3 linked regions of the Crateriforma conspicua genome follow. Each later gene encodes a partner of the first gene's protein in a complex. Links are inferred from orthologs where the notes say so. Each region holds a gene or a part of one and is shown in the gene's direction. Other genes may lie near its edges. The genes, in order: pnp, rny and Mal65_RS11450.

Region 1 (3,118 bases):
CGACCCGAGCGACGATGGCAACAGCCGCTTTTCAGTTCGCCCGAGTCGGGCGGCCCGGCTTCCACCTGTTTTCCATCATCTTTCGTTCGGGCGCCGGCTTTCTGACGCGGCGATGTGATAGGCTCGCGCCCGGCTTGACCGTCGGCTCGGAATGCCCCGCCTGATCTTGGGCAGCTTTCGGCACGACCTTCTTGCAGTCTCTGGCTGATCGAATTGCCGCCCCCCCGTCGCTTTTCGGGCTGGGGTGCCGCTGTCTTGACATTCGGCAACCCGTCGCGAATGCGGCTGTCCGGTCTGGGTGGAACCGGAATCTGTTGTCTGTTTGTATTAGAGAGAAGTAGAAGTGACTGTGAATAAAGTTCGCGTGGAGCGAAAGATCGGACGTCAAGTGTTGTCGTTCGAAACCGGCCAGTTGGCCAAGCAAGCCGCCGGCAGCGTGCTGGTGCAATACGGCGACACGACGGTGCTGGTCGCCGCCGCCAGTGGCCCGCCACGACCGGGAATTGATTTTTTCCCGCTGATGTGTGACTACCGCGAGCGATTGGCCGCGGCCGGTAAATTCCCCGGCGGATTCTTGAAACGCGAAGGTCGGCCGAGCACCAAGGAAACGCTGAGCGCTCGGCTGATGGACCGCCCGATTCGTCCGCTATGGCCCAACGGCTACAAGGACGAAGTCCAGGTGCAAGCCTTTGTTATCGCCAGCGATCTTCAAAACGACGGCGATGTGTTGGCCATGAACGGTGCCGGTGCCGCCCTGCACATCAGCCCCCTGCCCTTCAAGGGTCCGGTCGCCAGCGTCCGCGTCGGCAAAGTCGACGGCGAACTGATCGCATTCCCGACGCACGACGACCTGGTCGAAAGCGAGCTGGACATGATCGTCAGTGGTGACCGCGAAATGGTCGCCATGATCGAAGGCTTCGCCAACGAAATGCCCGAAGACCAGATGGTCGAAGCGATCCAGTTCGCCCACAAGGCGATCCGCGAAGTGATCGAGTTGCAGGAAGAGCTGTATGAAAAGGTCAATCCGCAAAAGATCGAATATGTCGAACCGGAAGACGACGGCCTGTTGCAACGTCTGACGGACGCCTATTACGACGAATTCAAGGCTGCCCAACAAACGTCCGGCAAGCTGGAACGTGCCGAAGCCGTTCGCGCACTGCGTGATCGTGCGATGGGCGAAGTGATCCCCGATCCCAGCGCAGAAGGCGCGATCGACGTCAATCGCTTCAAGTCCGTCTGGCATGACTTGGAAGAAAAGGTCGTCCGCGATCTGATCATCGCCGGCACCCGACCCGACGGACGTGACCGCGAAAGCCTGCGTCCGATCTACTGCGAAACCGACCTGTTGCCGCGAGTCCACGGTTCGGCTTTGTTCCAACGTGGCGAAACCCAGGCATTGATCACGATCGCACTGGGAACCGCCCGCGACGAACAGCGTGTCGACGGCTTGCAGGATGAGTACAGCAAGAAGTTCATGCTGGACTACAACTTCCCGTCCTTCTCGGTTGGTGAATGTCGCCCGATTCGTGGACCAGGACGTCGCGAGATCGGTCACGGTGCGTTGGCCGAACGAAGCGTTGCACCGGTGTTGCCCGGCGCCGACGATTTCCCCTACACGATTCGAGTGATCAGCGATATCACCGAGTCCAATGGGTCCAGCAGTATGGCCACCGTTTGCGGTGCGACGCTGGGCTTGATGGCTTCGGGTGTTCCGATCAGCAACCCGGTCGCCGGCATCAGCGTCGGCTTGGTCCAGGACAAGGACAACAAAGACAGCTGGGTCTTGTTGACCGACATCTTGGGCACCGAAGACCACTTCGGTGACATGGACTTCAAGATCGCTGGAACGCAAAACGGTATCACCGGTATCCAGTTGGACCTGAAGATCACCGGTATCAGCGAAGAAATCATTCGTGCGACGCTGAAGCAATCACGTCTGGCTCGCATCGAGATCTTGAAGAAGATGCTGACGACGATCCCGCGTCCGCGTCGTGAAATCGCCGCCACCGCGCCGCGTTTGCTGCGTACCAAGATTTCCCCCGACAAGATCGGTGCCCTGATCGGCCCCGGCGGAAAGAACATCCGCACGATCCAAGAAACGACCGGCAGCGTGATCGAAGTCGACGACGACGGTACCGTGTTGGTGGCCAGCAGCGACAAGCAAAGTGCCGAAGACGCGATGCGTCAGGTCGAAGCCTGCACCGCCACCGTTCAAATCGGCAAGATCTACGACGGAACGGTCAGCAGCATCAAGGAATTCGGCGCGTTTGTCGAAATCCTGCCCGGCCGCGATGGACTGGTTCACATCAGTGAAATGTCCAGCGGATTCGTCAGCAATATCGACAGCGTCATCGGCGTCGGTGACCCGATGAAGGTCTTGGTCATCGATGTCGACGAACACGACCGCGTCAAGCTGAGCCGTCGTCGCGCCCTGGAAGAACTGGGCGAGGAAGACGAATTGGCCGGTGCCTTTGAAAGCGAAGGCGGCGGGGATCGCGATCGTGGCGACCGTGACCGAGGCGATCGCGATGACGATCGCCCGCGTCGACGCCGCGGCAGCAGTGGTGGTAGTGGCGGCGGCGGTGGCCGTCGCAACCGTCGTTCGTAGCGGCCACAGGTTGTTGCCACTGCTCGGCGACCGCCGCATCATCCGGTCAACATCGAAAACCGGCAGATCGGCGGACTGGTTTACCGGCGGCCTCTGGTTTTTCGGCTAGGCCGCCCGATTCAATTGACGTTTGGCCGACGTCCTGAAACGTTCTCGATCGCCCTTTCCGCTCAGCGGATGGGCGATTTTTTTTAGGGCACGATGCATCGCCACGGCAGTGCGAAAACGCTTCGACGGCACCGGATCAATCGCCTTGCGAACCAGAGCCACAAAGTCGCGTGAAACGCCGCGCCGAAGCTTGTTGAACCCCGGCAACGGTGGTTGAAACGGGTACTCGGGCAATTCACCGGCAAGCATGCGATAGATGATCAGCCCCAGCGAAAACACGTCACTGTGATAGGCCGGCCGACCCATCGCCTGTTCCGGCGCGATGTAGCCCAACGTTCCCGATGCCGAATCGTCGTAACAGCCGTGTTCGATACGGGCCAAGCCGAAATCCGTTAGACGAAT
Region 2 (3,057 bases), 3.3 Mb from region 1 along the record:
GCGTCGGCTGCGACGCGATGAAAGAAATCCATTCGTTGGTCGCGTAGGGTCGATTCGTCGGTCACACTTTCGCCTGGCCCCGCCGCGGTGGACCGCAGGGTCAGCCCCAACTTGTTCGCCAAGTCCGCAACAAATTCCGCGTCGCCCAGCGATGCGTCGCCGCGAAGACCGTGGTTGAAGTGTGCGACGACCAAAAAACCGGAACCGCCGGTCTGTCGCTGGATCGTGTGCAACGCCAACAGCAACGCAACGCTGTCGCCACCACCGCTGCAACCGACCACCACGCCCGTGTCGGTCCAACGCGAGGCCGGCCAACGCTGCCCGACGCCGGCCAACAGGCGGTCCCAGTGATTCTGTGGCGGGGGCGACATCGACGTTTCGTTCGGACGGCTGGACATATCGGAATCATGGCCACGGTCGCTGCGGGCGACAATCGCCGAGGCGACCGCGACGGTTGATGGTCACCCATACCGCCTGACCGGTTCATTCGCCGCACCGCAGATGCTTTTCCCGGCGCGGGTCGGCCTGGGCAGGGCGACGGTGATACCGCCGGTGGACAAATACCGCTACCATGGCAACTTTCAGCGAGCTGTCCTTAGGCGGCCGCTTTTGACATAGACAGGTCGCTACGGGCTCCGATTCCGGCAACGAGTTTCAACGTCCCTGACCTAGCAAGACGCGCGTTGGCGACATGACTGCCGAGACAGCTCAATTCATCCTTTACTGCCTGTTCTTTTTCTTCTTGGGCGTGGCCGCTGTGCTGGCGGTGGCCCAGCGGATGTACGCTCGATTCCAACAACGCTTGGAAACGCAGGCCAAAGAGATCAAGGAAGCCGCCAAGCGGGAAGCGGAAGTCGAACGAAACCGGATCATCGTCGACGCCAAAGAACAAGCGTTGCAGTTGCGCCGCGATGCCGAACAGGAACTGGCTGTTGAACGAAACCAGCAACACAAGCTGATCAGCAAGCTGGAACGCCGCGAAGAATTGTTGGTAACTCAGGAAGAAAGTCTGATCAAACAGCAACGCGGGCTGGAACACAGCCAAACGGTGCTGACCAAAAAAACGCGTGATCTGGATCAACAACGCGAACTGTTGCAACAACGCATCGACGAACAGACCAAGGTGCTGGAAAAGGCCAGCGGGCTTTCGCGGACCGAGGCGACGGATCAATTATTGGATTCGTTGCGTGATGAACTGCAAAGCGAAGTCGGTGCAACGCTTTTGAAACATCAAAAGATTTTGGAACAGCGAGTCGAACAACAGAGTCGCGAGATGTTGTTGACGGCAATCCAGCGTTTTGCATCAGCGCACACCGCCGAATCCACGACCAGCACCGTCGACGTCCCGACCGATGACATGAAAGGACGGATCATCGGTCGCGAAGGTCGAAACATCCGCGCGTTCGAGAAGAAGACCGGTGTGGATTTGATCATCGACGACACGCCCGGTGTGGTCATCGTCAGCGCGTTTGATCCGGTGCGTCGCGAGATCGCGCGGGCATCACTGGAAAAGCTGATCACCGACGGACGCATTCACCCGTCGAAAATCGAAGAAACGGTCGATGCGACGGAGAAGGAAATTGATTCCTTCATTGAACGCAAAGGCATCGAAGCGGCGGACGAAATCAACGTCAGTGGGCTGCATCAACGCGTGATCAAGATGCTGGGCCGATTGCATTTTCGGACAAGCTACAGCCAAAACGTTTTGCGGCACAGCGTTGAAGTCGCCTTTATCAGCGGGCTGCTTGCCGAAATGATCGGACTGGACGGCGACCTCGGACGCCGCGCCGGACTGCTGCACGACATCGGCAAGGCGGCGGACCACGAACTGGAAGGCGGCCACCCCAAAATCGGTGGCGATTTGTTGGCAAGGTCGGGTGAATGCGATGTCGTCGTCCATGCGGCTCGTGGTCACCACGATGAAATCGTGACCGAATATCCGTACACGATGCTGGTGGCGACCGCCGATGCCTGCAGCGCCAGTCGCCCCGGGGCTCGCCGTGAATCGCTGGAACGGTACGTCAAACGGATGGAAGAACTGGAAGCGATCGCCAAGCGGTTTGACGGCGTTCATCAGGCTTTCGCCATCAGTGCCGGTCGAGAGCTTCGTGTCTTGGTCAACAGCGAAAACACCGATGATCAACACGCCGCCGTGATCTGTCGCGAAATCGCGAAAGCTTTTGAACAGGAACTGACGTACCCGGGTGAAATCAAGGTCACCGTGGTGCGTGAATCCCACTTCATCGAAGTCGCCAAGTAAACGTCGGGGCGAATTCGCACGCTATCGGTCTTGCTCCCAGACCTATCACGTCGACCGAAAGGATGTGAAGCGGTGACCGTCGGTGGTTAGAATGGAAAACGTTCATTCGAACCGACCGAATCTTCTGGCGATTCCAATCATGATTTCAAGCTTGTCTTTGCAATTTTTGTCACGACGAACGGGCCTGTTGCTGTTGGCGGCCGCGTCTTTGATCGTCTGTCTGCCGTCCAGTGCGTCGGCCCAAGAAACACGTCCGGGGCGACAGCGTCGAACGACAAAACCGGCGGAACCAGAACCACGCACCGTGACCTTGACCACTCGCGACGGCGTGAAGTTGCGTGCGATCTATCTGGAGTCGACGAAGAAGAAACAAGCGATCCCGATTCTGTTGATTCATGAATGGGGTGGGCAAGCGAGTCCGTACTTGCCGATGGCCAAGTTTTATCAAAAGCAAGGCTTTGCGGTTTTGATTCCTGAGTATCGCGCTCACGGTGGCAGCCGGACTTATGTGGATCGCAGCGGCCGAGAAAGAGAGTTTGATCCTCAGCGAATGGGACGCTCCGACATGGAAGCGATCGTGTCGTCGGACTTGGAAGCCGCCAAGGGTTTCTTGAAGGACGAGAATAACGACGGCAAGCTGAACCTGAACGCTTTGGTGGTGATCGGCGTCGGCGAAGGTGCCATTTTTGGCGCGACCTGGACGCAACGCGACTGGGCCTTTCCCAGTGTCGGCCGCAAGAAACAGGGCCAGGACGTCAAAGCGGTGATCTATGTCAGCCCCAAGAAGACATTCAAAG
Region 3 (3,049 bases), 3.9 Mb from region 1 along the record:
TCCGTTGGCTGATGAAAACACGCTTTGATTCGGTCGCACGCCTAAAGGAATTTGACGGCCCGATCCTACAGCTTCACGGCGACAAAGACGGCATCGTTCCGATCAAACACGCGCGTAACTTGGAATCGGAATTGACCAGCACGCGGCGGCAATTCATCGAAGTCAAAGATTGGAATCACAACGACCCCGTCGATGACAACTTGTTGCACCGGATCGCCCTTTGGATCCAAAGCACTCGTCAATAGTCGCGTCATCGCTAACAGCAACCCAATGCAGAATCATCGCGTCTTGAAAGACGCCACCTGATCATGCATTCAGCCGCTCGGATGCCGACACGCGTCCGGTACAGGCGGGGCGGACGCGTATCGGCAATCAAACCGGTGCCAAGGCAGGGGGGGAAAGAAGTTGGAACACGGTTTAAATCGAGCAGAAATTAACGAAACGACAATACCGCGATGATGAACACGACCAGGTTAGGGAGGGCAGTTGGTCGCGAGCGTCTCGGATGTGGGGAAGCAGGGGAAACCGATGCGGCATCGTCGTCCCGTCACAGTTATTCTTGGCGACGTTTTGCCACAGGTGTCACCAAATGGATTCAAAACTTGCGGTACCCCACAACAGCCATTCAGTGCTGCCGAATTTGACGATTACGCGGCCCAACTTCACCTACTGCAGGCCCGAGCGTACACCCAAATGGGCGAGCCCATCTTTTAACATCCTCAGAATCGTTAAAACTGTGCGCCGGTGCGTGGACGACCGCAGGCACGATAGCGTGATTCCAGTTCACAACACGAAACAGGAAACACCGAAACGTTCGATCGGTAAAGGTTTTTGAAAATGCAAAACGAACAGGTCAGTATTCATCGCCCTCGCATCGGCGTGTTGACCTCCGGCGGCGACTGCCCGGGGCTGAACGCGGTACTACGTGCGGTCGCCAAGACGGCGTATTGGCAGGGCTATGAAGTCTTCGGGTTCGAAGACGGTTTCGAGGGGCTGATCGATCCGATCCGCTATCGCAAGCTGACGCCACAGAACACTCAAGGCATCTTGACCATGGGTGGAACAATTCTGGGCAGCACCAATCGTGGTCGCTTTGCGGCCCGCGTCGGTGTTTCCGGCCGCGCCGAGATCGCTCCCGAATTGATCAAGAAAGTCAGTGCCACCTTTGACGAATTGAAACTGGAAGGCCTGATTTGTGTCGGCGGCGATGGATCGTTATCGACCGCATTGCAGTTTCATGAAGCCGGTTTGCCGGTCGTGGGCGTCCCCAAAACGATCGACAACGATTTGTCATCCACCGCGTACACGTTCGGCTTCAACAGTGCCGTGCTGTGTTGTGCCGATGCGTTGGACCGCTTGCATACGACGGCGGCCAGCCACCGACGCGTGTTGGTTATGGAAGTCATGGGACGCCACACCGGTTGGATTGCCTTGCACGGTGGCATCGCCGGTGGTGCGGACGTGATCCTGCTGCCCGAGATCCCTTGGGAATACGACAACATCCTGGCCAAGATCGACGAACGCAAACAATTGGGGAAAGAGTTCACTTTGGTGGTCGTTGCCGAAGGGGCCAATTTGCCGGACGGATCGATGGTCGCGTCGGGTGAAGCCAGTGGCAACCTACAGACACGACTCGGCGGCATCGGCCACGTGGTCACCGACGAACTTAGTCGGCGTATCAAACAGGAAGTCCGCTGTGTCGTCTTGGGACACCTGCAACGTGGCGGCGGCCCGACGACGTTTGATCGCGTCCTGGCGACGATGTTCGGGACTCACGCGGTTCGCTTGGTGTTACAGAAAAAATTCGGCCAGATGGTCAGCTTTGACCCGCCCGACATCGTCAGCGTTCCGATCGCCGATGCGGTGGATTCGATCCGCACCGTCGACCCTAACGGTTCGGCCGTCATGTCGGCTCGCGCGCTCGGGATCAATTTCGGGGACACGCCCGGATATCAAAACCCGTTCCCGATTCCCGAATAACGAATACCCAGCAACGAAGTCAGAACGCGATCGCGGTGCGGTCGGCGCATAAAAAAAGACGGCGAGTCAACGCGTTGGACACGTGGACTCGCCGCCTTCACCAAAAAACGCAAAGTTACTGTCGTTCACATCGTCACATCACCCACCGTGACGTTGCATCGACAGCCCCTTTCGGTTGCGAAGCGTCGGGTCCTCCACATGGTTGACCCTCGCCAGCAAGATAGTCATTCGGCCATGTGTACCGACTGTCGGGATCGTAACTTTCATCCAGCGTCGATTCTGTTGACGCTTCGTCGACCGGTACCGACTGTGACGATTGTGCGGACGAAACAAGTTTTTCTGTATGTTACAGCGATGACACCATGACATGCACTGGTTTCAGTTTGCATCCGCATCGAAGCACAAAAGTTGATCACCGGCGCGAATCAGCAATCGTCCATCTGCGATCGCCGGCGTCGCGCCCACGGGCAACCCCAACTCTTTGGTCGAAAGCACCGACATTTCCTGATCCGCCGACATCACCGTGGCGACACCGTCCAAACTGATCACCAACCAACGGTCACCGGCCAAGATCGGCGAAGCACCATAATTGCCACCCAAACGTTGTCGTTTTTGCGTCTTTCCCGTCTTGGCGTCGATACAACTGGCGATCCCACGATCGTCGACGGCAAACATCAAGCCGTTGGAAATCACCGATGTCGGAACATAAGGTGCGCCGCTGGTCACACGATAAACTTCCCTGGCTTTTGCGTCGGGTCCCAAATCGCTTGATCCGGGTGACGGCAGTTCGACCGCAACCAATTGATTCCCGCCACCACCGCTGCCGCAGGTACCGATCGCCAGATTGCCGAACAACAAGGGGGAACTGCAGCAACGTTTGTCAAAAACATCGCTGTCGAACAACAATCGTCCGTCGGACGGATCCAGCCCAAAGATGCCGTTGCCCGTGTTGGCAGCAACCAACATCGTCGGACGTCCGTTGTCGTCACGTACGATCGCCGGAACGCCATAACTGGTGCGTGTCGACGCAAGTTCGGTTTCCCAGCGTGTTTCGCCGGTCGCTCGGTCG

The links.
Region 2: pnp (region 1) and rny share a complex: the UniProt entries of both Bacillus subtilis proteins name them as parts of the possible RNA degradosome complex. The link is inferred for Crateriforma conspicua from one-to-one orthologs.
Region 3: pnp (region 1) and Mal65_RS11450 share a complex: the UniProt entries of both Bacillus subtilis proteins name them as parts of the possible RNA degradosome complex. The link is inferred for Crateriforma conspicua from one-to-one orthologs.

What each region holds. Positions count from the first base shown.
Region 1 is NZ_CP036319.1:6,953,713-6,956,830, forward strand. The notes cover bases 16-2,975. They hold pnp (polyribonucleotide nucleotidyltransferase), read left to right. Parts: upstream 16-343; coding sequence 344-2,608; downstream 2,609-2,975. Other genes in these bases: Mal65_RS25330 (serine/threonine-protein kinase), read right to left, coding at 2,714-2,975. Also shown: more of Mal65_RS25330, read right to left, coding at 2,976-3,118. UniProt on the Bacillus subtilis protein: Involved in mRNA degradation. Catalyzes the phosphorolysis of single-stranded polyribonucleotides processively in the 3'- to 5'-direction. Necessary for competence development in Bacillus subtilis.
Region 2 is NZ_CP036319.1:3,645,929-3,648,985, forward strand. The notes cover bases 77-2,975. They hold rny (ribonuclease Y), read left to right. Parts: upstream 77-691; coding sequence 692-2,260; downstream 2,261-2,975. Other genes in these bases: tilS (tRNA lysidine(34) synthetase TilS), read right to left, coding at 77-371; Mal65_RS13595 (alpha/beta hydrolase), read left to right, coding at 2,412-2,975. Outside these bases: more of tilS, read right to left, coding at 1-76; more of Mal65_RS13595, read left to right, coding at 2,976-3,057. UniProt on the Bacillus subtilis protein: Endoribonuclease that initiates mRNA decay. Initiates the decay of all SAM-dependent riboswitches, such as yitJ riboswitch. Involved in processing of the gapA operon mRNA, it cleaves between cggR and gapA.
Region 3 is NZ_CP036319.1:3,020,067-3,023,115, reverse strand. The notes cover bases 18-2,908. They hold Mal65_RS11450 (6-phosphofructokinase), read left to right. Parts: upstream 18-837; coding sequence 838-1,980; downstream 1,981-2,908. Other genes in these bases: Mal65_RS11445 (BamB-related PQQ repeat family beta-propellar protein), read right to left, coding at 2,359-2,908; Mal65_RS11455 (alpha/beta hydrolase), read left to right, coding at 18-245. In the rest of the region: more of Mal65_RS11455, read left to right, coding at 1-17; more of Mal65_RS11445, read right to left, coding at 2,909-3,049. UniProt on the Bacillus subtilis protein: Catalyzes the phosphorylation of D-fructose 6-phosphate to fructose 1,6-bisphosphate by ATP, the first committing step of glycolysis.